DNA from 3 places in the Caldimonas brevitalea genome. Region 3 is predicted to be linked to each of the others. Evidence: predicted binding sites of a transcription regulator. Region 3 holds the regulator's gene; each other region holds the start of a gene.
What was found. Region 3 encodes LexA, which represses DNA repair genes until DNA is damaged. Its sites were predicted from a motif close to ACTGTATNNNNATACAGT; they were not measured.

Region 1: imuA (translesion DNA synthesis-associated protein ImuA) is a predicted target of LexA. The motif match lies at 6,587-6,604, and genes of this name have one in related genera.
Region 2: imuA (translesion DNA synthesis-associated protein ImuA) is a predicted target of LexA. The motif match lies at 1,949-1,966, and genes of this name have one in related genera.

Annotation. Positions count from the first base shown of each region.
Region 1 is NZ_CP011371.1:4,225,674-4,235,312, reverse strand. It holds gene AAW51_RS17645 (hypothetical protein) at 305-487, shown strand; gene AAW51_RS17640 (hypothetical protein) at 541-828, shown strand; gene AAW51_RS17635 (GlxA family transcriptional regulator) at 948-1,940, opposite strand; gene AAW51_RS28310 (CHASE domain-containing protein) at 2,064-4,775, opposite strand; gene AAW51_RS17625 (DUF2164 domain-containing protein) at 5,076-5,348, shown strand; gene AAW51_RS17620 (Bug family tripartite tricarboxylate transporter substrate binding protein) at 5,400-6,431, shown strand; gene imuA (translesion DNA synthesis-associated protein ImuA) at 6,613-7,422, shown strand; gene AAW51_RS17610 (Y-family DNA polymerase) at 7,355-8,722, shown strand; gene AAW51_RS17605 (PDDEXK nuclease domain-containing protein) at 8,866-9,639, shown strand, end outside.
Region 2 is NZ_CP011371.1:1,285,180-1,294,818, forward strand. It holds gene AAW51_RS05710 (serine/threonine-protein kinase) at 407-1,807, shown strand; gene imuA (translesion DNA synthesis-associated protein ImuA) at 1,976-2,890, shown strand; gene AAW51_RS05720 (Y-family DNA polymerase) at 2,841-4,220, shown strand; gene AAW51_RS05725 (error-prone DNA polymerase) at 4,230-7,415, shown strand; gene AAW51_RS05730 (VOC family protein) at 7,445-7,897, opposite strand; gene pyrC (dihydroorotase) at 8,034-9,083, shown strand; gene AAW51_RS05740 (DUF3025 domain-containing protein) at 9,106-9,639, shown strand, end outside.
Region 3 is NZ_CP011371.1:2,875,575-2,885,213, forward strand. It holds gene AAW51_RS12750 (heme lyase CcmF/NrfE family subunit) at 1-3, shown strand, start outside; gene AAW51_RS12755 (DsbE family thiol:disulfide interchange protein) at 1-533, shown strand, start outside; gene AAW51_RS12760 (cytochrome c-type biogenesis protein) at 523-1,008, shown strand; gene AAW51_RS12765 (tetratricopeptide repeat protein) at 1,119-2,087, shown strand; gene AAW51_RS29925 (hypothetical protein) at 2,155-3,624, opposite strand; gene AAW51_RS12785 (hypothetical protein) at 3,844-4,545, opposite strand; gene AAW51_RS12790 (hypothetical protein) at 5,153-6,211, opposite strand; gene AAW51_RS12795 (helix-hairpin-helix domain-containing protein) at 6,464-6,838, opposite strand; gene lexA (transcriptional repressor LexA) at 6,861-7,547, opposite strand; gene AAW51_RS12805 (asparaginase) at 7,694-8,656, shown strand; gene AAW51_RS12810 (organic hydroperoxide resistance protein) at 8,643-9,068, opposite strand; gene AAW51_RS12815 (MarR family winged helix-turn-helix transcriptional regulator) at 9,163-9,639, opposite strand, start outside.

The sequences.
Region 1 (9,639 bases), 1.4 Mb from region 3:
ATGCGCTGAACGTGTCGTCCCCGACCGGTTCGCGCTATGCCGTCGCTGCCCTGCAGCGTCCGGCCCGTGGAGCCGTTGCGAAGGTGGTGTTGTGTGTCACAGCCAAGCGACGTCCGAATCACGAACCGACCCCATCCGGGGCGCCAGGAGGCTGAGCCGCAGCAGCACTGCGACGCTCGCTTCTCGACGGCCCGGTGTTCACCGGGCCGTTTGCTTTTCTGAAGCATCCGACGGCCCGGCAGGTGTCAACCGCCGGGCCGTTTGTTTTTCTTGAATTTGTTGTCGAACCCCTCAGGAGCCCTCCATGCAAAAGAACCGTACCCCCGCTGCCCTCGTCATCTCCGGCCTGAAGCCGCGCAACCCGCTGGTGATCGCATGCCGATCACGACGCGCCGGCGTGCACGCGCCCCGTGGCCATGCCCCACGCCAGCAGGCGAAGCGCGAACTGCACCGTGAGTTGAACCGCCTGCATCCGCCCAACTGCTGAACCCGGCGGCCCGTCACAGAGGTGGCGGGGCTGCCTTCTAGGAGCTTTCGATCATGTTGTCGACGAGTCCTGTTCCCAAAGATGCGGCCGCACTGCGGCCCGACACCCTGGCCATGCGGGCGCTGCGGCGGCCCCTGGCCGCCTTGCTGCTGTCGGTCGGTGGCTTGATGCTGCGACTGTCCGAGCGGCTGCACCCGGTTCGTGCGCATGCCGCGAACGCGGCGGTGGTGGAGGAGCCACACCCCCTGCCGCGGGTCGAGTTTCACGCCGATGGCGCCGACGGTGCGCTGTATGTCGACGGCAAATACGTCGGACGCCTGCCCGGCGTGAAGCGGTTGTGAACCGCGCCGACGGCCTCACGCCGGAGGGTGCGTGGTGCCGGTCAGTCGGTGGTCTCCGGTCTGATGTCGTGCGTGGCATCAGACCGGTGGCAGGCTGACATGACGTTGCTGCCGTGGCGTCAGCTTCGTTTCGACAACCCGTTCGCTGCCGGCCGGATCTGCCGCGGTGTTGCACCGACCAGCTTGCGCATCAGCCGACGCAGTGCACCTGCATCGGCATAGCCGACCCGCTCGGCGACCTGCTCGACCGACAGCATGCTGCCTTCGAGCAGCAGCCGCGCCTTGCTCAGTCTCACGCTTTGCACCAGCGCCAGCGGGCTGCGCCCGGTCGCGGCCCTGACGTGGCGCGACAGCGTGCGCTCTGAGACACCGCACTCGGCAGCCAACTGCGCCACGCTCGGCGTTTTCGGAAGCGACCGCTCGATCCGAGCCACCAAGGTCGCGACCAGTTCATGGCCGCCGCCCAGCAGGGACGGCATCACGAAGGGCGCTTGTGTCTGACGTGCATCGAGCAGCAGGACGCGTGACACCGCGTCCGCCAGGGCCGCACCACAGCGGTCGCGCAACAGGTGCAACATCAGATCGCTGTGAGCCAGTGCGGCACCGGCCGTGACCACCAGGCCATCGGCGACGACGACCCGGTCGGCTTGCACCTGACAGCGCGGTTCGAGCCGCTGCAATTGCGGCGCCAGCCACCAGGAGATGGTGGCCTTGCGACCGGCCAGCAGGTCGGCGGCCTGCAGCAGGTAGACCGCCGAGCAGGACGCGCCGACCATGCCACCGCCGCGCACCTGGGCACGCAACGCACGGATGGCACGTTGCGCGTCCGGCTCTGCCAGGCGTGACAACGCGGCCTCCGGCCGCTCGACGCCGAGTCCGGGCACCACCCAGACCGAGCGATCGGGGCGCGCGCGCAGCGGCAGTGGCCGCGAGCGCAGCGTGAGGCCGTGCGGGAGGTGGATGTCGCCTGCCTGCGTGCCATAGACGCGCCAGCGAGGCGGGGCGACGCCGACATGGACGGCCATCGCCGCAGCGGCGGCCAGCACGTCGAGCGTCAAGGTGACGCTCGATGCATAGGCCCCGGGAAGCACGAGCACGGTGAAATCGTTCATGGACTCAGAAGGCAAGTGTCCTAGCAACATGCCCGTCCGGGCAGCGGCATTCTGGTCAGGCCGTGGGTCTCTTGCAAGCGCGGACGCAGCGCGTGACACGCTTTGCACTTGTTCCGCGTTGGATCAAGGCCTTGTCACGGAAGATATGCCGCGCGCCACGGCGAGCGCGCGCCGGTCGATCACGCGCAGCAGGTCCTGCAACTGCACCGGTTTGGTCAGGTACTCGGCAAAACCGGCGTCGCGCGCAGCGCGCACTTGCGAGGGCAAGGCGTCGCTCGACAGTCCGATGCACGGCACCTCGGCGCATTCCGGCAGGGCCGCCAAGCGGGCCCGCAGCTCGATGCCATGCATGTCACCCAACTGCATGTCGATCAACATCAGATCGGGCCGCTCGCGGCGCGCGGTCTCCAGCGCCTCCATCCCGGAGCGTGCCACCAGCAGCCGAACCCCAGGCCGCAGGGCCAGCATGCCCTCGACCACCAGCACGTTGACCTCGTCGTCTTCGGCATAGAGGACCGTCAGCGGGGCCGGCTCCGCGGGCTGGACGACGTCGGGCCCGCGAGGCGGTGAAGCGGCCGGGCGGGTCGCGGTCGCGCCGGCGTTCGGCAACCACAGCGTGAAGCAGGAACCGACCCCCACGTCGCTTGTCACGGTGATGCGTCCGCCCATCATCGTCGTCAGCCGCTGCGACAGGGCCAGCCCGAGGCCGGTGCCGGGGATGCCCAGCCGGTGTGCGCCCAGCCGCTCGAACGGCTGGAACAACTTGTCGATCTGCTCGGCTGCGAGGCCGATGCCCGTGTCGACCACCGACAAACCCCACTCGCCCGCGCGGGCGACGGCGTCGAGCGTGACATGGCCGCGCGGCTGGTTGTACTTGATCGCATTGGTCAGCAGGTTCACGAGCACCTGGCGCAGGCGCAGCGGATCGGCCTCCACCATGCCCTCGCTGTGCTGGGCCTTGTTCTCCAGCGTCACGTCCTCGGCCTCGGCCTGCTGACGCACCATGTCCACCGCCTCGGCGGTCGCGCGCGCGATCGACACGGCTTGCCGAACGATAGGAACATGTCCGCCTTCGATGGCGGACAGGTCCAACAGGTCGGTGACCATCGCCAACAGGTACTCTCCGGCACGCCGGATCTGCCGCACCCGCTCGCGCTGCCGTTCCGCCAAGGGGGCTTCGGCCTCTCGTTGGAGCAATTGGGTGAAGCCGAGGATGGCGTTGAGCGGCGTGCGCAGTTCATGGCTCATGCGCGCCATGAACTCGTCCTTGGCCGCCGCGAGTCGCTGGGCGGTATCGGCGGCGACGCGGGCATCCTCCGCGCGCTTTCGTTCGCTGATGTCGAGGTTGGTGCCCGAGATGCGCAAAGGCCGGCCGTCGACATCGCGTGCCACCACTCGGCCGCGGTCGAGCAACCACAGCCAGCCGCCCTGTTGTGTGCGCACCCGGTATTCGGCGGAGTAGGACGGGAGCCGGCCTTCCAGGTGGTCCTGCAGTGCCGCCGAGACCGCAGGCCGATCGTCGGGGTGGATCAATTCGCGCCACCACTCCAGGTCGGGTGAATCAGGTGGCTCCGTGTAGCCGCGCAGGGCCAGCCAGCGCTCGTTCCACCGCAACACGCCGGTTTCGATGTGCCAGTCCCACACGCCCAGGTCGGCGCCGGCCAGCGCCAGTTCGAGGCGCTGCTCGCTGTCGCGCAACGCCTCGTTGGCCAGGGCTAGTTCCTGCGTCCGTTGTGCCACCCGCGCTTCGAGGCGTTCCCGCCCGGCCAACTGGAGTCGCAACAGCTGCCAGACGAGCAGGCTGACCAGCAAGCCGCACGCCAAGACGAGCGTGGTGCTGGTGTCGCTCGCCGTGCCGGGCCCGTGCGAGCGGGGCCGGAACTCGAATCGCCATACGCGTCCACCCACTGCCACGGTCGCCGCGTGTGACAGCGCACCCGCTGAGGCCACCTCGTGGGGCCCCTGGGCAGCGGAGTCGTACAGCAGGTTGTGCGGCGATGGCGGCGCGACGGCCTCACCGGCCCAGCCGACGTCGTGCAGACGAAAGTCGACCCGCTCGAGCAGCTCCCGGCCCATCATCGAGATGATGAAGTCCTCCACGCTCAGCACGACGGTGCTCAGGCCGAGGAAGGCCGCACGCCGCTGCTCGAGCGTGCGCCGAGGCATGCCCGCTCGGTACACCGGCTGACGCAACACATAGCCCACCTTGTTGCCCGACTGCACCAGCTGCAAGCGGCCCGAGCCGGTCAGCTCGCCGCGGTCACGCGCGCGCTCCAGTGCCTCGCGACGCTGCGGCGTGAGTGCCGCGTCGAAGCCGAGGGCCCTCTCGTTGCCTGCAATGGGCTCGATGAAGTGCGTCACGTAATAGTCGGCTCGCTCGCCTTCGGGGTGGATGGCGAAATTTGCGCCGTAGCGACCCGGCTCGCGTATCTCGGCGCGCAGCGAGGCTTCGAACGCCGCCTTGTCCTGGTGGCGAACGTAGCGGACGAACTGCAGTGACAAAAAGCCGGGATAGCGCCTCCGCAACTCCAGCTGTTCGAAATATTCGCTGAACTCGCGCCGGGTCACCACTTGCGAGGCGGCGAACAAGCCGCGCACACCGTGCAGCACCTCCGCCCAGCCGCCAATGCGCCGCTCGACGGTAGACCCGACGATGCGGGCATGCTCCTGCAGTTCGCGCCGTGCCTCACGCTCCTCCAGACGCCCGGCGAACTGGGCAGCCCATGCGGTGAGGCCGCAGCCGAGCACGAGCACCAGCCCGGGCAGCGCATGCCGCCACCCGCCGCGCGGGCGCAGGGACCACAGGGGTGTTGATTCGACACGGCGGCTGTTCATGGGCTGCAACATCGCCGAGTCGGACGGCGCCTAAGACCGCCGGCACGGCGTGCCGGAAGGAGAGTGGCGCCCGCCGTCTCGGCGAGACCTGTTGTTGGCCAGGGTGGCGGGGGACCGTTGGCCGGCCATGGGAAGGCGCGCAAGCCTTGTGAGCAATCGCGGTGCCCTGTGGGGCCGGTAGCGCGGGCAGGGCGATCGCGGCCATACTGGCCACCGACGGCGAGGGCACGGCGCGCGACACTTGCGCGTCGGGGCTGTCGGAGTGGCCGTCTCTTTGATCCCCTGCCAGGAGAACCGTGGATGACCATCGAACTGCCCAAGGAAGCACGCCAGCAGGCCATCGCCTCGATCGAGCGCTACTTTGAGGAGAACATGGAGCAACGGATCGGCAACATCGCCGCCGGTGCGCTACTGGGCTTTTTCCTCGAGGAGGTCGGGCCCTCCATCTACAACCAGGCGGTCGCCGATGCGCAGGAACGCCTGCAGATGCGGGTGACGGAGCTCGACATCGAGGTGCATGAAGACGAGTTCCAGTATTGGCGGAAGTACGACAAGAAGGGCAAGGGGCGGTAGCGGCGTCAAGGCTGTAGAGGCAGATGCCCCTCTTGTTCGACAGGTGTCAGCATGCAGACGTTCGACCCTCGCACCACCCATCGCACCACCCACCGCGCGTGGACCCGCCGCCAGATTCTGAAAGTTGCGGCAGCTTCGTCCGCCTTGGCTTGGCCCGCTGTGGGCGCACCAGCCGCCGAGTGGCCGACCCACCCGTTGACCTTGATGGTTCCCTTTCCCGCTGGCGGCGGGACGGACGCCTATGCGCGGCCGCTGGCGGCCGTCCTGTCTCGGCAGCTCGCTCAGCAGGTGCTGGTGGTGAACCATGGCGGGGCCGGCGGCACGCTGGGGGCGGCCGTGGCGGCGAAGGCCGCACCCGATGGCCATACCTATTTGCTGGGCGCCGTGCACCATGCCATCGCACCGAGCGTGTATGCCAAGCTCGGCTACGACATCGAGACAGACTTTCGACCGATCGGGCTGGTGTCCCATCCGCCCCAGGTGATCGTCGTCAACCCCGCTCGCGTGCCGGTCAACGACCTGCAGGGTCTCATCGAGTACGTGCGCCGGCGGCCCGGGAAGCTGAACTTCGGCTCGGCCGGTACCGGCACCAGCCATCATCTTGCGGGCGAGTTGTTCAAGCAACAGACGCGGACCTTCATGACCCACATCCCCTACCGCGGCGCGGGCCCCGCGCTGCAGGACCTGGTCGGGGGGCAGCTGGACCTGATGTTCGACGGGCTGGGATCGTCGGCGCCCCATATCAAGAGCGGACGGTTACGGCCGCTGGCGGTCGCGGCCGAGAGACGGGCTGCGGCCTTTCCTGATTTGCCCACCACCGTGGAAGCGGGCTTGCCTGCTTATCGGGTCTCGACCTGGTATGGGCTGTGGGGGACAGGCGAGGTTCCCGATGACACGGTCGCACGCATGCAAGCGGCCTTGCGTCAGGCGCTGAACACCCAGGAACTGCGCAGTGCCTGGACGGCGCTCGGGACGGACTCACCCGACTTGTACGGCGACGCGTTCGGGCGTTTCGTGCACACCGAAATCGCTCGTTGGCGCGACGTGGTGAAGCACTCGGCTTTGAAGCTCGACGCGTCGTAGAGAACGCTGATCGGCGTTTCATTCGCAGCCGAGGCTTGCTGCGAAAGTGGGTCCTCGCGTCTTCGGAGGCGACTCAAGCGCGCCCCACGGCCGCAAGCTTCGACACCGCTGCCAAGCGTGACCGACTCCACTCGACAACGGCGCGCGGATGGGATACTGTATAAATTAACAGGTATCCGCGATGACGCCCGACCTCCTTCCCTCAGCCTCGACCCCCACGTCGGACCCCGACCCGGCCCCGCCCCGCCTGCCGCCGTCGGTGGCCGCCGCCCTCTGGCGGGGCGACGAGTTGGGCGGCAGCGCCCGGCGGACGGTGCCGAGCGGTTACGACGATCTGGACCGTGAACTGCCGGGCGGCGGGTGGCCGGCGGGCGTGGTCGTCGAACTGCTGCAAGCCCAGCCCTGTGTGGGCGAATGGCGCTTGCTGATGCCGGTGCTGGGCCGATTGGCCGCCGAGCATCGCCCGATCTGGCTGGTCGGCGCGCCCCATCTTCCTTACCTGCCAGGCCTGCGGGCCGCTGCGGGCCTCACCGAGCAGCACCTGATCCGCGTTTGCGCCGACACGCCGGCGCAGCGGCTGTGGGCGACCGAGCAAGGCGTCAAGGCGCAAGGCCTGGGCGCCGTGCTCGCCTGGCTGCCGCAGGCGCGCCCGGAGCAGGTGCGCCGCCTGCAGGCCTGTGCGGCGCAATCGGACACGCTGGTGTTCTTGATGCGCCCCGCGGCCGTGCAGCGCGAAGCGTCGGCGTCGCCGCTGCGCCTGCAGGTGCAACTCGGCGACGCCTGGTCGCTGCAGGTGCGGCTGCTCAAGCGCCGCGGGCCCTGCCACGAGGGGGTGCTGGTGCTGCCCTCGGTTCCGTCTCAACTCGCGCCGGTGGTCGCAGCACGTCTGCGGCCTTCGGTTCACCGTCGTCTGGAGCCCGCCCATGCAGTACTGGGTGGCCTTGACTCTCTGCCCGCCGTCCGCAGCAGCGAACTCGAGTCCGCGCACTGACGCCGGCGCCGGGGCCGCGGCGACGGCCTCGCAGCAGCAGGCGGTCGGCTGGTGGGCCTTGCAGTTCACGCCCCGTGTCGCGGTGCTCGACGAGGCCGTGCTGCTGGAGGTCGCCGCCAGCCGGCGCCTGTTCGGTGGCGAGGCGGCCTTGCGTGAGCGCTTGTGCGCCGAAGCACAGGTACTGGGCTGCGAGGCCGTGGCCTGGGGACCGACGGCGCGTGCGGCGCTGGCGTTTGCCCGCGCGGGCTGGCACGACGGCGACGGATCGATGCCGCTCACCCAACGGCTCGACCGGTTGCCGCTGCACACCGTGTCGGAGCTCGCTCGCGAGCAGGCCACGCTCGTGCGTCTTGGCTGCAAGACCTTGGGCGATGTGCGGCGCTTGCCGCGCGGCGGGCTCAGCCGCCGTTTCGGCAAGGCCCTGCTCGAAGCCCTCGACCAGGCCTACGGCTTGCGCCCGCAGGCCTTCGAATGGCTGGTGTTGCCCGAGCGCTTCGAGACCCGTTTGCAATTGCCCAGCCGCGTCGAAGACGCTCAGGCCCTGGTGTTCGGCGCACGCCGGTTGTTGATGCAGATGAGCGGCTGGCTCGCGGCACGCCACGCTGGCGTGCGCCGCTTCACCTTCGTGTGGCACTACGACTTCCATCGGGGCCGCGACGCCCCCGAGCGCGACGAACTGCAGATCCGCACCGCCGACCTGACGCGCGAGACCTCGCATTTCGAGCGTTTGCTGTCGGAACACCTGGCCAAGACGACGCTCGCCGCGCCAGTGGACGACATCCGCTTGTGCGCCGATGAGGTCGAGCCACTGGAGGAGGTGAGCGCTTCGCTGCTGCAGGACCCGGCTCGGGGCGGCGAGTCGGTGACGCAGCTGATCGAGCGGGTGTCGGCGCGGTTGGGCGCCGACAAGGTGTTGCGCCCGGTGTTGCGCGCCGACCACCGGCCCGAGCATGTGCAGACCTGGCAGCCGGCCGGCGAGGCCGGCCTGCGCAAGCCCGTTGTCGCCCTGCCGGCGCTGCTGCCGCAGCCGACCTGGCTGCTGGCCACGCCGCTGCGCCTGGCGATGCAGGGCCAGCGCCCGATGTACCAGGGTGTGCTCGAGACCGTTGCCGGCCCCTGCCGGCTGGAGGCGGGCTGGTGGGACCGCGATCGATCCGAGGCCGGCGAGACGGCGGCGGTGGCGCGCGACTACTACGTGATGTTCAGCGCCCATGCCGGACTGCTGTGGGTCTACAAGGAGCGCGACGTCGGCGCGCAGGGCCGCAACAGCCCGTGGTTTCTGCACGGCATCTTCGGGTGAGGGGGCGTTCCCCGACTTTTGATGTGGCAGCGTTCCGTCGTGTTAACAAGCCCCGCCGCGTCGACCGGCTCTACATCGGGCGCGCCGTTTCGCTGATCTACTTCCTGCCATGGAAACGCCACTCGCCGTGAGGCACTACCACGATGACGAAATCGATGTCCGACGCATTGCTCCCCACGGGATATGAAGAATGGCTTGCCGAGGTCAAGCAACGCATCCGCACAGCGCAGACCCGTGCAACGATCGCCGCGAACCAGGAACTCGTGATGCTTTATTGGAGCATCGGGAAGGACATCCTGGCCCGGCAGGCAGAGCTGGGGTGGGGCGCGAAAGTTGTCGCGCAACTCGCCGAAGACCTCCGTCGCTCATTTCCTGAGGCGAGGGGGTTCTCGCGCAGCAACTTGATGTACATGAAGGCCTTTGCAGCGGCCTGGCCAGACACGGAATTTGTCCAGACGGTGTCTGGACAATTGTCGTGGTCCCACAACGTGGCCCTTCTCGACAAGCTCGCTGACCGCGCAGAGCGCGAGTGGTACAGCCAGGCAGCTGTCGAACACGGATGGAGCGTGCGCATCTTGGTGCACCAGATCGAAACCGGTCTGCGAGATCGCACCGGCACTGCCTTGACCAACTTCCAGTCCACGTTGCCGGCACCGCAGTCAGAGCTTGCGCAGCAGTTGGTGAAGGACCCCTATGTCTTCGACTTCATGGACCTCTCGGTCGAGTCGAAGGAGCGCGATCTTGAGAACGCGCTGACCGTTCATTTGCAGGCCTTCCTGCTCGAGCTCGGCAAAGGCTTCGCCTTCATCGGACGTCAGTATCACCGGGAGGTAGGAGGGCAAGATTACTTCATCGACCTGCTGTTCTACAACACGCGGCTGCACTCGTACGTGGCGGTGGACCTGAAGATGGACGAC
Region 2 (9,639 bases), 1.6 Mb from region 3:
TGGTTAGATCGGGGGTGCCGGGTGTTGCAAAAGGCACCGAACCCATGGACGTAAGAGTAGGTCTGGCGAGCGTCTCGCCCGGTGTGAAAGGCGAAGCGGACAGCGGACGGGCGAAGTGCCGTTCGGCCCATTTCGGCGACCGCGCTTCGGTCCGTTGGAACCAGTTTCATTGCGGTCACGGATTCGGGTGTACGCTCATGCAACTTCTTGGACGGTTGAGATTTGGGATGCCTCACACCACTTCGACGCTGCCACCCTGGTCGGTGCCTGTTGATCTGCTGTATCGGTTCGTGGCCCTCATCGGCACACGAGGTGCGGATGACCTGCGCGGCTCCGTTCGGGCTGTGACGTCGGGCCGGTGGCGCAAGGCTTCTGTCCATCCGATGGTTGTGTTGCGAGACCTGCGATGAGCCATCCACAGCAGCTCGGCAAATACCTGATCACGGGGCTCGTGGGCGAGGGCGCGATGGGCATCGTCTATCGCGGACTCGATCCGGTGATCAAGCGCACGGTCGCGATCAAGATGCTGCGGCAGCGCCTGATCGAACAGGGCGCCGCCGGCGCGTCGCTCGCCGCGCGCTTCCGCAACGAGGCCCAGGCCGCGGGGCGCTTGATGCACTCCGGCATCGTCGCGGTGCACGACTATGGTGAAGATGCTCTCGGACCGTATATCGTGATGGAGTACGTCGAAGGAGCGACGCTGCGCGACCATCTGCGACAGCAGCGGCGCTTCGACGATGCCGAGATCGTCGGGCTGATGGGACAGTTGCTCGACGCCTTGCACTACGCCCACGAACAGGGCGTGTGGCACCGCGACATCAAGCCGGCCAATCTGATCCTCACGCCCGCCGGGCGGTTGAAGGTGGCCGACTTCGGGATTGCCCGCATCGAGACGGTCGGCCTGACGCAGGTGAGTTCGTCGATCGGCACGCCCGGGCACATGGCGCCCGAGCAGTACACCGGCGACCAGGTGGACCGTCGTGCCGATATCTTCGCCTGCGGTGTCCTGCTCTATCAGTTGTTGACCGCGCGCTCGCCCTTCGGCGGCAGCAACGAGAACGTGATGTTCCAGACCCTCAACAGCGATCCGATGCCGCCGTCGAGGGTCAGCAGTGCCGAGCGACCGGGTTGGTTCGATGCGCTGGTCGCGACGGCGATGGCCAAGCGGCCCGAGGACCGCTATCCCACCGCGCTGCTGTTCAAGCAAGCCTTGCTCAGCCGTGGGCGCGCCGTGCTCGACATCGAGATGCCGGTGACGCAGGTGCCGCCACCGCCGCCCCGCTTTGTCGCGACGCCTGCGAATGAAACGGCGGAGCCCGGCAGTGCACACCCGAGCAGCGCGTCCGGCAGCCGCTGGAACCCCGACACCCTGTCGCGTTTCGAGAGCGAGCTGGCCTTGATGCTGGGCCCGCTGGCGCGCGTGCTGGTGCGGCGCGCCGCCAAGGAGTCGACCGACGTGGCGTCGCTGCGCACGCGGCTGGCCGCTGAACTGACCACCGCAGGTGAACGTGACAGCTTCTTGCGCCGCACCGAAGGCACGCCGGTGGCGGCGGGCGGCACCTTCGGCAGTCAAGGCAGTGGCGGCGCGACGCGGCGTCACGACGACACCCTGATCGGCGAAAACGTGGTGCGGCGTGCGGAGCGGGCGCTTGCGCACCATGTCGGCCCGATCGCCCGGGTGCTGACGGCGCAGGCCGCGGCCCAAGCCCAGTCGCGCCAGGACTTCTTCGCGCGCCTGCTGGATCACGTCGAAACGGATGCGGGCCGCCATCAGTTGCGACAGGCGCTGCAGCAACTGGGGTCCTGAGGCCGGGTAAGGGCGTGCCGGTCGGCCGGCCGTCGCCCTGCAGGTGCCGGCGCCTGCGCGGCCGTGCTCGCCGCTGTCCCCGACGACCATCTGCCTGAACGGCGCAGGGATACCGTGCGCCGCCGGCGAACCTGCTTCTATACTGTATATATATACAGTTCGTATGCCATGTTCGCCTTCGCCCACCGTCCATCGCCGCCGTCTTCTTCTTCTGGTGCTGCACCTGCAGTGCCGGCGGCGCCTGCGCAGCCGCGGTTGTCGATCGAGGCCTTGCAGGACCAGTTGGGCCCGGCGATGTGGCGCGGCGACCACCTGGCCGGCAGCGGTGAGCCGACGCTGCCGACCGGCCACGCCGCGCTGGACCGGGAACTGCCGGGCGGCGGATGGCCGAGCCGGTCGTTGACGGAAGTGCTGATCACACCCGGGGCGGCCTGCGAATGGCGGCTGCTCGGGCCGGGTCTGCCGGCCTGGCTGCACCCGGGTCGCGTCCTGGTGCTGGTCGGTGCGCCCGCCGTCCCCCGTCTGCAGCCTTTTGCCGCCGGCCTGCAAGCGACCGGGCTCGACAGCCGCCAGCTGCTGTGGCTGCGCGAGCTGGCACCGACCGAAGCTTTGTGGGCCGCCGAGCAGGCGCTGCATTGCCGCGATAGCGCAGCCGTGCTGGCCTGGCTGCCTGTGGCGCGCCCCGAAGCACTGCGCCGGCTGCACGCGCACGCCCAGCTCGCCCAGGTGCCCTTGTTCGTGTTCCGCCCCGCGCGCGCGCAGCAGCAGGCTTCGGCGGCACCGCTGCGCTTGCGGGTCGAACCGGCAACGTCGCCGTGCACGTTGTCGGTGCGCTTGCTGAAGCGGCGCGGGCCGTCGCGGCCGGACCCGATCGAGCTGCCGGCCCTGCCGCCCGGGTTGGCACCGGTGGTGGCGGTCAAGCTGCGCGCCGCGCTGTCCCGGCGCATGCCGCCCGTCGTGGCCGCGGTCGGCCCCGCGGGGGGCGCCAGCCCGCCGGCCCACTCCCCCGCACCGTCCCGTGAGGTGTCGTCCGATGCCGTATTGGTTGGCCCTCGTTTGCCCGCCGTCAGCGAGCCGGCCTGAGCCGCTGCCGCCGGGCTCCGCACCGCTTGGGCGTGGCCTTGGCGAGTCGCAGCAGCAGGCGCTCGGGTGGTGGGCGCTGCAGTTCACACCGCGCGTGTGCCACGTCGATGAGGCGGTGTTGATGGAGGTGCAGTCAAGCCTGCGCCTGTTCGGTGGGGCGCGCGCCTTGTGCGAGCGTGTCATGCGCGAAGCGGTCGAGCTCGGTGCGAGCCAGGTGGGGCGGGGGCCGACCGCGCTCGCGGCATTGGCCTTCGCCCGCACGGTGCCGGGGACCCGCCCCACGCGGGGGCCAGCGGCGCACAGTTGGGCCGAACGCCTGGACACCTTGCCGCTCGGTGCCTTGACCGCCGCGGCCTTGCACGAGCCGCTGCTCGCACGTCTGGGCTGTCGCACGCTGGGCCAGCTGCGCGCCTTGCCGCGTACCGGGCTGGCGCGCCGTTGCGGCGCGGCGCTGCTGGAAGCGCTCGACCAGGCCTATGGCGTGCGACCCGAGCGCTGGGACTGGCTGCGGCTGCCCGAGGTGTTCGACACCCGGTTGGAACTGCCCGGGCGCGTCGAAGAGGCGGGCGCACTGATGTTCGGCGCGCGCCGTCTGGTGCTGCAGATGTGCGGCTGGCTCGCGGCCCGGCATGCTGGCGTGCGGCATTTCGTGCTGGGCTGGCGTCACGACTTCCATCGGCCGGGCACGGACGACGCCGGCGAGCTGGTGGTGCGCACCGCCGAGATCACGCGCCAGCCCGAGCACTTGTGCCGCCTGCTCGGCGAACTGTTGTCGCGGGTGCAGCTCGACGGGCCGGTCGGCGAATTGAGTTTGCGCGCGGACACGGTCGAGCCGCTGGCACCGCACAGCGCGGCGCTGGCGCTCGAGGCCGGTGCCGCGGCGCCGCGCGACGGGGAGTCGCTGGCGCAACTGGTCGAGCGGCTGACGGCGCGCCTTGGGGCCGAGCGGGTGGTGCGGCCGCAGCTCGTGTCCGACCACCGGCCGGAGTCGATGCAGCACTGGCGCGCTGCGGCCACTGGCGAGGCGCCGCGACCGCTGCCCGCAGGCGCGCTGCCGTCGCCTTTGCCGGGCTGGCTGCTGTGTTGCCCCGAGCCGCTGGCCGTGCGGCGCGATCTGCCGCAGCACGGCGGCGCGCTGCAGCTGCTGGCCGGTCCCCATCGTGTCGACGCCGGCTGGTGGGAGGTCGAGGCTGGGCCGGGCGCCGTGGCGCGCGACTACTACATTGCGGCTGATCAGCGCGGCAGCCTGCTGTGGATCTACCGCGAGCGCGTTTCGGCCGCAGCCGATGCGGGCGCCGCGGGCTGGTTTCTGCACGGCGTGTTCGGGTGAGGGCGGCACATGCGAGAGTCGCACCTGTTGCCGCGCTACGCCGAGCTGCACTGTCTCAGCAACTTCAGCTTCCAGCGTGGCGCCTCGCATCCGGGCGAGCTGGTCGAGCGGGCAGCGGCGCTCGGATACGACGCGCTGGCGCTGACCGATGAATGCTCGTTGGCCGGGGTCGTGCGCGCCTACCAGAGCCTGCTCGACCTGCAGCGCGAAGCGCGCGAACAAGGCCGTCCGCCGCCGACGCTGCAATTGCTCACCGGCAGCGAGTTCGCCGTGTCGGGCGACTCGCCTTTTCGCCTGGTGGTGCTGGCCTGCAACCGCAACGGCTACGGCAACCTGAGCGAGTTCATCACGCGCTTGCGGCGCGCGAGCCCGAAGGGGCACTACAAGCTGGAGTGGTCGCAACTGCTGCCCTCGCGGTTGCACGACACGGTGGTGCTGCTGGTGCCCGAGCGCAGCGCCAGCTTCGACACGGTCCACGCGCAGGCGCGCTGGTTCCAGCGGCAATTCGACGGCCGCGCCTGGCTCGCCGTCGAGCTGCTGCTGCAGGCCGACGACACCGCCTGGTTGCACAAGCTGCGCGAGGTGAGCCGCCTCACCGGCCTGCCGCTGGTGGCGGCGGGCGACGTGCACCTGCATGTGCGCTCACGCAAGCCGTTGCAGGACGTGCTGACCGCGATACGCCTCGGGCGGCCGGTGCGCGAGTGCGGCACGGCGCTGCAGCCCAATGCCGAGCGGCATCTGCGCACGCGGCTGCGGCTGGCACAGGTTTACCCGCCAGATTTGCTGGCCGCCACGCAAGACGTCGCGGCGCGCTGCAGCTTCAGCCTCGGAGAACTGCGCTACGAATACCCCGAGGAGGTGGTACCGCCCGGGCAGACGGCCGCATCGTACTTGCGGCAGGTGACGGACGAGGGGGTGCGCCGACGCTTTCCGGACGGCCTGCCCGACAAGGTGCGGGCCGCGATCGAGAAAGAGCTGGCGCTGATCGGCGAGAAGGGCTACGAGAAATACTTCCTGACGGTCTACGACATCGTCAACCATGCGCGCTCGCAAGGCATCCTGTGCCAGGGGCGCGGCTCGGCGGCTAATTCGGCGGTGTGCTACTGCCTGGGCATCACCGAGATCGACCCGGCCCGCAACGAACTGCTGTTCGAACGCTTCATCAGCCGCGAACGCGACGAGCCGCCCGACATCGACGTCGACTTCGAGCACCAGCGGCGCGAGGAGGTGATCCAGTACCTCTATCGCAAATACGGGCGCGAACGCACGGCGCTCACCGCGACCGTCATCTGCTACCGCTCGCGCAGCGCGATACGCGATGTCGGCAAGGCGCTCGGCTTCGACGAGGCCCACATCGACCGGCTGGCCAAGGACCACCACTGGTGGGACAGCCCCGACGTGATGGCCGAACGGCTGGCTGTGCTGGGCCTGTCGCCGGACGACCGGCGGGTGCAACAGTGGATCGCGCTGACGCGCCAGCTCAAGGGCTTCCCGCGCCACCTGAGCCAGCACACCGGCGGCTTCGTGATCGCACGCGGCAAGTTGAGCCGGATCGTGCCGATCGAAAACGCCGCGATGGCCGACCGCTCGGTGATCGAATGGGACAAGGACGACCTCGACACGCTGGGCCTGATGAAGGTGGACGTGCTGGCTTTGGGCATGTTGAGCGTGCTGCGTCGCGCGCTCGACTTCATCGGGCAACGGCGCGGTGCGCTGTTCCGCCTGCAGGACATCCCCGATCACGACGCGCCGACCTACGAGATGATTTGCCGCGCCGACACGGTAGGCGTGTTCCAGATCGAGAGCCGCGCCCAGCAGAGCATGCTGCCGCGCTTGAAGCCGCGCGAGTTCTACGACCTGGTGGTGGAAGTCGCGATCGTCCGCCCCGGCCCGATCCAGGGCGGCATGGTGCACCCCTATTTGAAGCGGCGCGAGAAAGACGAACAACGGCGGCGCGCCGGACTGCCGCGGCCCCCATTGGAGTCGGCGCAACTGGAAGAGGCGCTCGGCCGCACGCTGGGCGTGCCGATCTTCCAGGAGCAGGTGATGCAGCTGTGCATCTTGTGCGCCGGCTTCACGCCCGGCGAAGCCGACCGGCTGCGCCGCGCGATGGCGGCCTGGAAGCGGCACGGCGACGTGATGCCGTTCCAGGACAAGATCCTGAACGGCATGACCGAACGCGGCTACAAGCGCGAGTTCGCGGAGCAGATCTTCGAGCAGATCAAGGGGTTCGGCGAATACGGCTTTCCCGAGAGCCACGCCGCCTCGTTTGCGCTGCTGGCCTATGCGAGCAGCTGGATCAAATGCCATGAGCCCGCGGCCTTTCTCGCGGCCCTGCTCAACTCACAACCGATGGGGTTTTACTCGGCGAGCCAGCTGGTGCAGGACGCGCGTCGGCATGACGTGCAGGTGCTGCCGGTCGACGTGCAGCACAGCGACCACGATTGCACGCTCGAAGGGCTGCAGGGCGGCCCGGCGCCGTCGCCGCTCGGGCCGGTGCGCCTGGGCCTGCGGCTGGTGGGTGGCTTGTCGGAGGCCGCGGCGCGACGCATCGAGCAGGCACGCCGACAAGCACCCTTCGAAGATGTGCAGGACCTGGCCCGGCGCGCCTCGCTCGACCCGCACGAGCTGAAGCGGCTGGCCGGTGCCGACGCGCTGGCCAGCCTCGCCGGCCATCGGCGCCAACAGGTCTGGCAGGCGGCGGCCTGGTTGCCCGCACCGGCCTTGCTCGACGACGCGCCGGTGGTCGAAGCGCCGCTGGCGCTGTCGGCCGCGCCCGAAGGCGAAGAAATCGTGTTCGACCATGCCGCGCTCAAGCTCAGCCTGCGGCGCCATCCGCTCGCCTTGCTGCGTCCGGCGCTGGCGTCGCGCCGGCTGATGAGCGCGGCCCAGCTGCAGGCGCTGGCCGACCGGCGGCTCGCGCGCGCCTGCGGCATCGTCACGATGCGCCAGCAGCCCGGCACCGCCAACGGCACGGTGTTCGTCTCACTCGAAGACGAAACCGGGTCGGTCAACGTGATCGTCTGGCCGCGGCTGCGCGAGCGTTATCGCACGGCGCTGCTGCACGCGCGTTTGCTCGCGGTGTACGGCGTGTGGCAGCAGCAGGACGCCGTCACGCACCTGATCGCGCAGCACCTCGAAGACCTGACGCCACTGCTGGGCCGGCTCGCGACCGAGAGTCGCGATTTCCATTGAGAGGGGTGCGCGGGTAGGCCGCGGCCGGGTCAGCTCGGCTGACCGCTCGACGGCTGGTCCCAGGGATCGTAGGTGCCGACGTTCCAGAGCCGGCCTTCGAGGTCGCGGCAGGTGAAGCCGCGCCCGCCGTATTCCTCGTCCTTGATCTCGACGACGATCTGGGCGCCGGCCGCTTTGGCCCGCTGATAGACCTGGTCGGCATCGGCGACGACGAGGTAGGGGCTCTGCGTCTCGACGCCGCCGACCTGGTCGGGCATGTTGACCAGGTCGCCGTACTCCGATTCGTTGTCCGCCGACGCCAGCATGATCATGCCGTTGCCGAAGACCAGTTGCGCATGGGCGATGTCGCCCGTTTCGTTCGGCACCACCAGCAGGCGTTCGAAGCCGAACGCCTCGCAGAGCCAGTCGATCGCGGCCGGCGCATTGCGGTAGCGCAGGCAGGGGATGATGGTGGCCCGGGTGTTCTTGGCTGTCTCGTTCATGTGCGTTGTCCTAAGTGAAACCGTCGTGCTCGCACGCTGCCGTGGAAACGAAGGACAGCAGCATAAAAGCTCGTCCGTCGCCGCGGAAGTCGAAGTGTTGCAGAGTGATGGGGAAAGCAGTGGGACAATGCCCCTCATGACGTCCATGCTCACCCTAGTCCGCCCCGACGACTGGCATTTGCACGTGCGTGACGGCGCACCGATGGCGGCCGTGGTCGCCGACACGGCGCGCCAGTTCGGTCGCGCCATCATCATGCCCAATCTGCGCCCGCCGGTCACCACCGCGGCGCAGGCGGTGGCCTACCGCGACCGCATCCTGGCGGCGCTGCCGCCGGGCAGCGAGTTCCAGCCGCTGATGACGCTGTACCTGACCGACAACCTGCCGCCCGACGAGATCGAGCGTGCCAAACAGGCGGGCGTGGTGGCTGTCAAGCTCTACCCGGCGGGCGCCACCACCAACAGCGACGCCGGCGTGACCGATCTGCGCAAGACCTACCGCACGCTCGAGGCCTTGCAGCGCCACGGCCTGCCGCTGCTGGTGCACGGCGAGGTGACCGACCCGCAGATCGACGTGTTCGACCGCGAGCAGGTCTTCATCGACACCCAGCTGGCGCCACTGCGGCGCGACTTCCCGGGCCTGAAAATCGTCTTCGAGCACATCACCACCAAGGAAGCGGCGCAGTACGTGCAGGAAGCCGATGCGGGGCTGGGCGCGACCATCACCGCGCACCATCTGCTCTACAACCGCAACGCCATCTTCACCGGTGGCATCCGCCCGCACTACTACTGCTTGCCAGTGCTCAAGCGCGAAGAACACCGCCTTGCGCTGGTGGCGGCCGCCACCTCGGGCAATCCGAAGTTCTTCCTCGGCACCGACAGCGCGCCGCACCCGTCGCATCTGAAGGAGCACGCGAGCGGCTGTGCCGGTTGCTACACCGCGCATGCCGCCCTCGAGTTGTACGCCGAGGCCTTCGAGGCGGCCGGCGCGCTCGACAAGCTGGAGGGTTTCGCCAGCTTCCATGGCGCCGACTTCTACGGCCTGCCGCGCAACCAGGGTCACGTCACCTTGCGCCGGGAAAGCTGGACCGTGCCCGAAACGCTGCCGTTCGGCGAGGCGCAACTCAAGCCGCTGCGGGCGGGCGAGAGCCTGGCGTGGCGGGTGGTCACGCCGCAAGCGCAGGCCTGAGCACCGCTGGCGTCGAAGGCGCATGCGCGCAACCGTCGCGCCACCGCTGAGCAGGGCGGGGCTCCACGACGCCCTGGCCGCGATCGACTGGTCGCGACCCTGGCTCGATCCTTACCGAGTGCGCGGCCAGCGGGTGGCCGGACGCATCCAGGCGGGTGCGAGCGTCGCAAAAGCGCTCAACGCCGAAGCGCTCCACGGCCCGGTGCCGAGCTTGGCTGCCGGCCCGCTTCAGTTCGTGCCTCAGGCCGACCTGCCGGCGGGCATCCCCTACGAGGCCCACATCGCCGCCACCGCGCGCGTGCCGACGCGCGACAACCTGCACGACTTCTTCAACGGTCTGGTGTGGTGGAGCGAGCCGGGCCTGAAGCGGCGCCTGAATGAACTGCAGGCCGCGCAGATCGCGCGCGCAGGTGGCGTCGGCGCTCACCGTGGTGCGGTGCGTGATGCGCTGACGCTGTTCGACGAGAACGCTGCGCTGATGAGCGCCCCGGCCGACGTGTGCGAACTGCTGCGGCAGCGGCGCTGGCACCCACTGTTCGTCGAGCGTCGTGACGTG
Region 3 (9,639 bases):
TGAAAGGGCTTCGTTATGCCGTGCCGCTGGCGGTGTTCGCGCTGCTGGTGTGGGGCCTCGCGCGTGGGCTGGCGCTCGATCCGCGGGCCGTGCCGTCGCCGCTGATCGGCAAAGCGGCGCCGGCCTTTGCGCTCGCGCGGCTGGACGAGCCCGGCCAGCAACTGCGCCTCGACGACCTTCGAGGCCAGGTGTGGGTGCTGAACGTGTGGGCCTCGTGGTGTACGGCCTGTTTGCAGGAGCACGCGACGCTGGTCGAGTTCTCGCGCACGCACGCGGCACCTGTCATCGGTTTGAACTACAAGGACCAGCGGGCCGAGGCGCTGGCGTGGCTGGACCGCCACGGCAATCCGTATCGAACCTCGGTGGTGGATGTCGACGGGCGTGTCGGTCTCGACTTCGGTGTCTACGGGGTGCCCGAGACCTTCGTGATCGACCGACAAGGACGGGTGCGCTTCAAGCACGCCGGGCCGCTGACGCCGGAGCTGGTCCGGTCACGGATCGAACCGTTGTTGAAGGAAATCGGTGGCGCCTAGTGTCGTCTTCCACTGGACCCGTGTGTGGGCCGCGGCGCTGTGTTGTGCCGTCGCCCTGCAGGCGGCGGCGCAAGAGGCGGCCCCCAGCGCCGCCGACCCGGCACTCGAAGCCCGCGTGCGGCAGATCACAGCCGAGCTGCGCTGCCTGGTCTGTCAGAACGAAACCATTGCCGAGTCGAGCGCCGATCTGGCGCGCGACCTGCGCGCCGAAGTCACCCGCATGTTGCGCGCAGGGCGCAGCGAGGCGGAGATCCAGCAGTTCATGACCGACCGCTACGGTGACTTCGTGCGCTACCGGCCGCCGCTGAAGCCGTCCACGCTGCTGCTGTGGTGGGGACCGCCCGCGCTGCTGGCCGGTGGGTTGCTCACGCTGTGGGCGGTGCTGCAGCGGCGCTCGCGCTTGAGCGATGACTGCTTCGAGCCCGATGAGGAGCCCGATGCACCCGCGGGAGTGGACGAGGGCGGCCCGCCATGATGGCCTTGTTTGTTCTCGTGGCAGGCTTGCTGTGCCTCCTCACGCTCGCCCTGTTGGCGGGGGCACGATGGCGGCGGTCGCGCGCCGGTGTTCCGGAGGGGGCTACCGCGGTGGGCCCGTCGCCCCGGCTGCTCGCGGCGCTGGCGGTGTTCGTGCTCGGCGTGGTGGGCGGTGGATATGCGTGGCTGGGCGCGCCGCGCCATCTGGACCTCGGTCCCGCGGCCTCCGTGGCCCTCGGGACCGCAGAACCGCCGCAACGCGCGGCCTCGGCTCCCGACCGTCTGAGTCCGGAGCAGGTCTTGGCCTTGGCCGAGCGCCTGGAGCGGCAGCTGCAAGGTCAACCGGACGATGCGTCGAGCTGGGCTCTGCTCGCACGCGCGCACGCCGCCCTCGGCCGCCGGGCCCAGGCCGCCGCGGCCCTCGAACAGGCGGCGCGGCGGCGGCCGCATGACGCTGGTCTGCTGACCGACCATGCCGACTTCCTCGCCCGGCTGAACGGGCCCAGCCTGCAAGGTGAGCCGACCCGCCTCATCGAACGCGCCTTGGCGCTCGACCCGACACATGCCAAGGCGCTCGCCTTGGCCGGTGCGGCGGCCTACGACCGGCAGGACTTCGAGGCGGCGGCCCGGTACTGGGAGCGGCTGGCCGAGGTCGAGCGGCGCAACGAGCCGCTGTATCGGCAGATCCGCGAGCGTGTCGACCAGGCGCGCCGGCTCGCCGCGAGCCCCGCCCGGGTGGGGGTCACGGTGACGTTGACACCGGCGCTGCAGGGCAGTGTGGGACCGAACGACATCTTGTTCATCTTCGCACGGGCGGCCGATGCTCGGCCCGGTACACCGCCGCTCGCGGTGCTGCGCAAGCGCGCCCGCGACCTGCCGATCAGCGTGACGCTCGACGACAGCCTGGCGATGTCGCCGACCGCGAAACTGTCGGACGCGTCGCGGGTGCTGGTCGTCGCCCGCATCTCGAAAAGCGGCAGTGCGACACCGCGCAGCGGCGATCTGCAAAGCCACGCTGAGCCGGTTGCCGTCGGAGCGAGCGGGGTGCGGCTGGAGATCGACGCACGGGTCGCACCGTAAGGCGGGCCGGCGGCGCAGCCGCCGCAGCGTGGGCTGCGCCCATAAGGGCATCAAGCTTCGACCACCGTCACGCGGTTTTGGCTTTGTTCAGTTCCTGCGCGAGTTGTGCGAACTGCTTGCGCTTGCTCAGGTCTTCGACATGCAAGCCGTCGCTGCCGGTGCTCAGTGCGTTTGCATACTTCTTGTTGAAGTCGTCGCCCTTCATCGTGCCCTGCAGCATGTACTGGCTCAAGTCCTGGCGCAGTTGATCGAGATCGACACCGCGCTCTCGCAGCGCCGAGATCCACTGATCGCGCGGCATGCTGCCGATCGAGACCGGCGGGTGCTGAGGTTTGGAGCTGCCGGTGCTGTCCGAGGTGGCCTGGGGTTGTGAAGGCCGCCCGGCACCTTGCCCCGCCTGCGGACGCGGCGGTGTGCCTGAGGCGCCTTCCGGCCGGGGCGGGGTGCCCGACGAGGTATTTTCAGTTCGGGGCGGCGTGCCGGAAGCGCTGTGCGGGCGCGGCGGTGTCCCCCCGGCACCTTGTGCGTGAGGCGGTGTTCCCGAACCTGCCTGGGGACGGGGCGGCGTTCCAGAAGCTGTTTGCGGACGCGGCGGCGTACCCCCGGTACCTTGCGCGTGAGGCGGTGTTCCGAAACCTGCCTGGGGCCGAGGTGGCGTGCCGGAAGCTGTGTGCGGGCGCGGTGGTGTGCCGCCTGCGCCACCGAAGGGCTGGGCCCCCGCCGGGCCGCCGTTGGCGTGAGGGAAGGAGCCGGGCCGCTGCGGTTGCTGCGGTGGCGTCCACTGAGGCGGTCTGAACGCGCCGGCGAACGGATTGAACTGCGGCTGATGATGATGACCGGGCATGAAACCCGGCTGTGCACCGGGCCCCGCGAAGGGATGCGAGGGCCCGGGCGCACCATAGAACCCGGGCTGGAAGCTGCTCCCCGGGTGGGGCCCGGCCGCCGGTCGAGGCGGCATGAAACCTCCGGCGTTGGGATGGAAGGCACCGTGGCCGAAGGATGATGGCTGACCGGCGTATTGCGGGCCTGCAGCGAATGGCGATGGCCGAAAAGCGCCGGGAAAGGGATGGAACTGCGGCGGACGGGTATAGGCCCCCTGCTGGAATGCCATGCCCGGGTGCTGTGTGTAGGTCACGTGCTGCGGCGGCCGGAACCCACCTTGCGGTGCGCCGAACGGCGTATGGCCCGCATAGGCGGGCTGAAAGCCCGCGCCCTGTTGCGGGCGCCATCCCGCCGCCCCTTGGAAGCTGGCGAGCGCCGGCATGTTGAGCGCGGCGGCCAGGTTGTTCAACAGGCCTTGCCCCATCTGCGCCGCGAGCATCGCGGGGCGTTGCAGCAGCGCGCCCAGCGCGGCCCGTGGCGGCAGGTTGGCGGTGCCAGCCGCCAGCGACGAAGGGCGACGCGCCATGCCGGCCAAGCCCGTTTGCTGCGCCATCCGCGACGCCTCGCGGCCCAACTGCTGCAGGGTGCCCGGCGCCTGCGACGCGACCTGCCCGGCGAGACGGCCCAAGGTATTGGCGGCGATCTTGATGCTCATGGTGGTTCACGCGGATAAGAGGGTGCCGTCAAGGTAGGGCCGGGTGCCGGAGCCGGGCGCGCAGGCATGCGAAGTGACGTGAGCCTGCGCGAAGGTACAGGAAGCGTGGCAGGCGTTCAAAGAGAGCGCTGCAACGGGGTCAGAAACTCCAGAATTTGGGCATACGCGCACCTGGAACGTGATGGATGGGCAAGGCGCTTGTTCGGCGCCGCTCACTCGCTACGCGTCCGAATCCGAATCGTTGGCGTATTGCGGGGCGCCGGTGATCACCCGGTTGTGCGACACCTGACCTGTCGTGGGATGCTGCCAACCGGGGAAGCGTTGGCCATGCGTGCCGCGCAGATCGCTGTTGCGACCGACTTCGGACGCGTAGTCGTCGCAATCGCCGCACGACAGCTTGCTGACGCCGATGGGACTGGGGACGGACTGCGCCAACAAGGCGGTTTCGCCATGGACGACACCGCGCCCGGCCGGCGGCATCGTCAAATTCACGGCATTGATCGGCTTGGGTTCCTCGCGCGTGCCGAACACGTTGTGCAACGCCTGCTTCAGGCGTGCGCCGCCGCGTTCGTCGTCGTTGCCGTCGTAGGTCGAGCGCAGCTTGCGCAAATCTTTGGCCAAGCGGTCTTGCGCGCCCAGATTGCCGTGGTGCGAACGCCGCGGCAGCCCGCTATCGGGTGCCAGATAGGCCGCGGTCTCAGCCGAAGAAGTGCGCCCGACCACCACATCGCGAACCAATTTCAACCGCGCCAGATCGTCTGCGTGTTGCTGGGCATCCTGGGTGTTGTGGGCGATGGCCAGCCGGTAGTTCTTGCTGACATTGTTCTGCTGCAAGCCCACCGCGGTGACGACCGGATTGGGCCGCTCCCCATTCGCCATCTCGGCGGTGTACGAATGGGTCAGCCGGGCCAGGCTGTCCATCCGCCGATTGATCAGCCGCGGTTCGGTCTGCGCTGGGGGGGGCCGTCGGCGTGGACGATTGCGGTGCGAGTCCTTCGAGCCTGCCCCGCTGGCGCGAAGTCGAGGAAGAGGAAGAGGTGTTGCCTGTGTTCGACGTCTGCCGTGTGTTGCCAGCATTGGAAGACGAACTGCTGACGTGGTGACGGTTGGAGTGGTTGCGAATTTCCGGCATCGGAAAGCTCCTTTGTGCGCCATGCAGCGCGTAGAGCCACCTCTACCGCCCCGCTGCAATCGAGTCGATTCCAGTGTGCGGGGACGTTTTTCATCCGCCTCGACGAGAGGCGAAGTGGGCGCGGAAAAAGCGAAGCCGCGGGCAGGCTTCGTCTCGATACGCCGAAACGGGAGTCACCACCCGGCGCTGAACCACCAGGACTTGCGATGTCTGCGGGAAGAAAGCGGGCACACCGACTGGCTTTGAGCCCCCCCGCCGGTGGTCGCCCTGGGGCCAAGTTGGGCCCGCTGTGGAAGGGCGCGTTGGAAGACGAAGCGGTCTTACCCGTCAGCGATAAGGCGTTGGCATCGAACCAGCGGGCCGCGCGTTTATCGGCGCGGGCCCGCTGTTGCGCCCTTAATGAGCCACCACCAGGCGGCAGGGGGGGCGGTTCGGTTCCGCAGCACGCTCGAGCGCGGCCAAGCGCTCCAGCTCGCGGCACACCTCGACGAAAGAGCCGCTGAGCATCGTGCGGCGGTGATCGCTCGGGTCTTGCACCACCCGCAAGTGCCGCACCGGGGCCGGGCCCAATGCCGGCACGCGCACCGTGGGCGCGGCGCCGCCGGCCTGCAGGTGCACCCGCACTTCCCAGCGGCCGCCCTTGCCGGCGATCAAGCTGACGCGCAGATCGGCTTCGCTGTCGTCCCAGTGGGCCACCCACGGCCGCACGACAAACACCATGCTGCGGGCCCGGCGCGCCACCCGCTGCAAATCACGCAGCTGAGCCGGACGGAATTCGGGCAGCCAGACCGCCAGCACGCCGTCCTTGCCTTGGCGCAGCCAGGCCAACGCCAGGGCCAGGGTATCGGGGCGGCCGGTTTCGCTCGACGACGCTGCTGCATCGCTGCCCCCGGTCGCCGGTGTATGCCTCGCGACCAACGGCATGGCCGCCGTCACCGCCGTATCGGCGGCTGCCGATGGCACGAGAGGCGACGCCGGCCCCGTTGCGCACGCGCTGTCCGCTCCGTGCACCGCCGGCGCCTTGCTGCCGCCCTCCGAGGTGTCGAAAGCCGCATCCGGCGGTTGCCCGATCAGCGCGTGGCGGCGACCCTGCGCGGCGGCTTCGCTCAGCACCGGGTTCAGCAAGGCCAGCTCCGGACGGCCGGGTTGTGGTGCCAGCACCTCGATCACGCCCGCCGCCGGCCAGCCGCCCGCAGGCAACACGGCGTCGAGGGAGGGAAAGCCAGTCGGGGTGGCAGCACTGGCCTGGTTGGCCGCGCGCCAGTCACGCAAGCTCGGCCCAACCGGCAGGCCCAGCTGTTCGACCAGCCGTGTCCACCACGAGGTGGCGCCGGTGCGGGGCGCAGCGTCGAACGCCGCAGGGGAGGAGGGCTGGGCCGGGCGGTGAAGCTCCGGCTTCGGTGCGGTCGAGGGGGTGGCCGGGGATGCCGGCGAGTGCGGGTGGGCAGGGGTCATGTCCGTCTCCGAAAATCAAGAAGCTATGCAATGACGTTCGGCAGGATTGAGGGTGAAAGTCGACAGCCTTCGAGGGGTCGCGCTTTCGGCCTGCTGCACGGGGCTCGCGAACCAGGGTTCGCGAAACGCCCGCCACCCGTGCAGCGGCTGAGAAGGGGGTGGTTGCGTCGTCGGGTGATGCGTGATGGGTGTGATGGGTTGACAGATGAGCGGCTGGTGCTGAGGTGGTGCGGGTGGTTGCCGTGACGGGCCTCAAGACCGCGCCGCACCTCGTGCACTGCCGCCCGGACGGCTGCGGAGATGCGCCGCATCAGCGCCCGGGTCGTCGGTGTGGGCCTGGCCATAGAGCAGCTTGCGCTGTGCGGTGTAGTGCCACCAGGGCGCTGCGGGCGCCCCCCGCATGAAGTCGACGGCGGCCATGAAGCTGTCGAGCACGCACGGGTCGTGGCGGTGCCCGGTCTTGGCACACAGTTCCTGGTAGAGCACGAAGGCGTCGCGCCCGACGAGGTCGCGTGGCGCATGCACGCCGATCAGCTGCAAATCGGCAGCGAGTGCGGGGCCGATGTTGGGCACCAGCTCGAGCGCAGCCGTTGCATGCAGGCAGTCGGTATGGCGCAAGGCTTTCATCGACGAGGCCTCGATCATCGGCTCACATCAGCAGCGTGTTGCGGATCAGCCCGACCGCGATGCCTTCGAGCTCGAAATCCTGGCCGGGCTCGACCACGATGGTCTTGAACTCGGGGTTTTCGGCGATCAGCTCGATCGACTGGCGTGTCTTGCGGAAGCGCTTGACGGTGACATCGTCGCCCAAACGGGCCACGACGATCTGGCCGTTCTTGGCCTCCTTGGCCTTTTGCACCGCGAGCAGATCGCCGTCGAGGATGCCCGCATCGCGCATGCTCATGCCGCGCACCTTCAGCAGGTAGTCGGGCTGCCGCGCGAACATGCTGGCGCCCACGTGGTAGGTCTGCTCGATGTGCTCTTGCGCGAGGATGGGGCTGCCGGCTGCGACCCGGCCCACCAGCGGCAGTGCGAGCTGCGCGAGGCCTGGCAGCGGCAGCATCGCCTGCTGGCCCTGGTAGAGGCGGCGCGATTCGTTGACCGAGCGCAATGTGTCAGACTTCAAGCGGATGCCGCGCGAGGTGCCGCCCACCAGCTCGATGACACCTTTGCGGGCCAGCGCCTGCAGATGCTCCTCTGCTGCATTGGCCGAACGAAAGCCCAGCTCGGCCGCGATCTCAGCGCGCGTCGGCGGGGCGCCGGTCTGCTCGATCGACTGGCGGATCAGCTCCAGAATCTGCTGCTGACGGGCGGTGAGCTTGGGGCTTTCTGGCAGAAGGGGGTCCACGGGCGCCTCGCGTTCAAGGTGATGTTCATGCTGCCCGCGCGGCTAGGGCGCTGGCCGACGCCGGCATCGGCGGCTGCCAGGACGACTACTGTTTGGGCATCCAGTAGCTGTATTTTTATCCAGGCCGAGAAAAAATGCAAAGCCGTTCGCAATCAAGCACCGTCGTCCTCGGCACCGGGGGCACCATTGCCGGCACCGCCGCCACGCGCGGCGACCACATCGGCTACCAGGCGGCGCAACTCGGCGTCGGGGCGCTGCTGGGTGGCGTGCCGGGGCTGTCGGAGGTGGCGCTCGAGAGCGAGCAGGTGGCTCAAGTCGACAGCAAGGACATGGAGCCGGCCGTCTGGCAGGCCCTGGCCCGGCGGGTGGCGCACCACCTCGGTCGACCCGAGGTCAGCGGTGTGGTGATCACCCACGGGACCGACACCCTCGAGGAAACCGCCTATCTGCTGCAGCGGGTGCTGGCACCGGCCAAACCGGTCGTGCTGACCGCGGCGATGCGGCCGGCGACGGCCTTGCACCCGGACGGCCCTCAGAATTTGCTGGATGCCGTGCACCTGGCGCGTGAACCCGGCGTGCAAGGGGTGGTGGCCGTGCTCGCCGGCCAGGTGTACAGCGGCCTGGAGGTGCGCAAGCAACACACCTACCGGCTCGACGCCTTCGGGGCGGGCGATGCCGGGCCGCTGGCCTTACTCGAAGCCGGCCGGCTGCACACGCTGCGGCCCTGGCCGGCCGGCGTGCCGCTCGGTCTGGACGTGATCGATGTCGACCCGGCGCTGTGGCCGCGCGTCGAACTCGTGAGCAGCCATAGCGGTGCCGACGGCAGCCTGGTGGCGGCGCTGCAGCAGATGGGCGTGGCGGGGGTGGTCGTGGTGGGCACCGGCAATGGCACGGTGCATCAGCGGCTGGAAGCTGCGCTGCTGGCGGCGCAGGCCGCGGGCATGAAGGTCTGGCGCAGCACGCGCTGCGCCGAGGGTCGCGTGCTCGGCAAGCCGGACGATGTCTTGCCCGCTGCCGGCACGCTCACGCCTTATCAGGCCCGGGTGGAGCTGCTGCTGCAGCTCCTCGCCGAGCGGAAGGGTCTCAGACCAGGCTGAGGCGCACTTCGATGTTGTTGCGGGTGGCGTTGGAATACGGGCAGACCTTGTGCGCGGTCTCGACCAGTGCCTGGGCTGCTTCGCGCTCCATGCCGGGCAGCGACACGGCGAGGTCGACTTCCAGGCCGTAACCGGCTGCGATCGGGCCGATGCCGACCTTGGCCGTCACCGACGCATCGGCCGGCAGGGCCTTCTTCTGCTGGCCCGCGACGACCTTCATCGCGCTCAGGAAACAAGCCGAGTAGCCGGCGGCGAACAACTGCTCCGGGTTGGTGGCTGCACCACCGGCGCCGCCCAGCTCTTTCGGGGTGCCCAGCTTGACGTCCAGCACGCCGTCGGCGGTGGCGGCACGGCCATCACGGCCCCCGGTGGCGGTGGCTTCGGTCTTGTACAGCACTTTGTCGAGTTTCATGCGAGGCTCCTTGAGCAGTGAGGGAAGCGTGAATGTAAAGAGTGCTATTAAATAGCACGCAATGTATCCGGTGACCGATGGCAGCGGTGATGGCTCATGCCGCTTCCACCTTGTGGGTGGCCGGGTCGGAACCCGGCGCATCGGACACCGCTTGAGGCGCGAGACGGCGCCTCAAGTCGTGCAGCCGACGGCGCAGATCGTGCAATTCGTCGGCGCTGCATTGGGCCGCGCCGGAGACCTGGCGCGGCACTGAGATGGCCGACTGGCGCAACGCCTGCCCGGCCGGCGTGAGACTGACCACCACGCGCCGTTCGTCTTCTTTGGCACGGGTGCGGGTCAGCCACCCGCTGCTTTCCATCCGCTTGAGCAAAGGCGTCAGCGTTCCGGAATCGAGAAACAGTCGTTCGCCCAGGGCGCCAACGGTGAGGTGGTCTTGCTCCCACAACACCAGCATCACCAGGTACTGGGGATAGGTGAGGCCCAGCGCGTCGAGCAGCGGCTTGTAGAGCTTGGTCATCGCCAGCGAGGTCGAATACAAGGCGAAGCAGAGCTGGTTGTCGAGCTGCAGCAA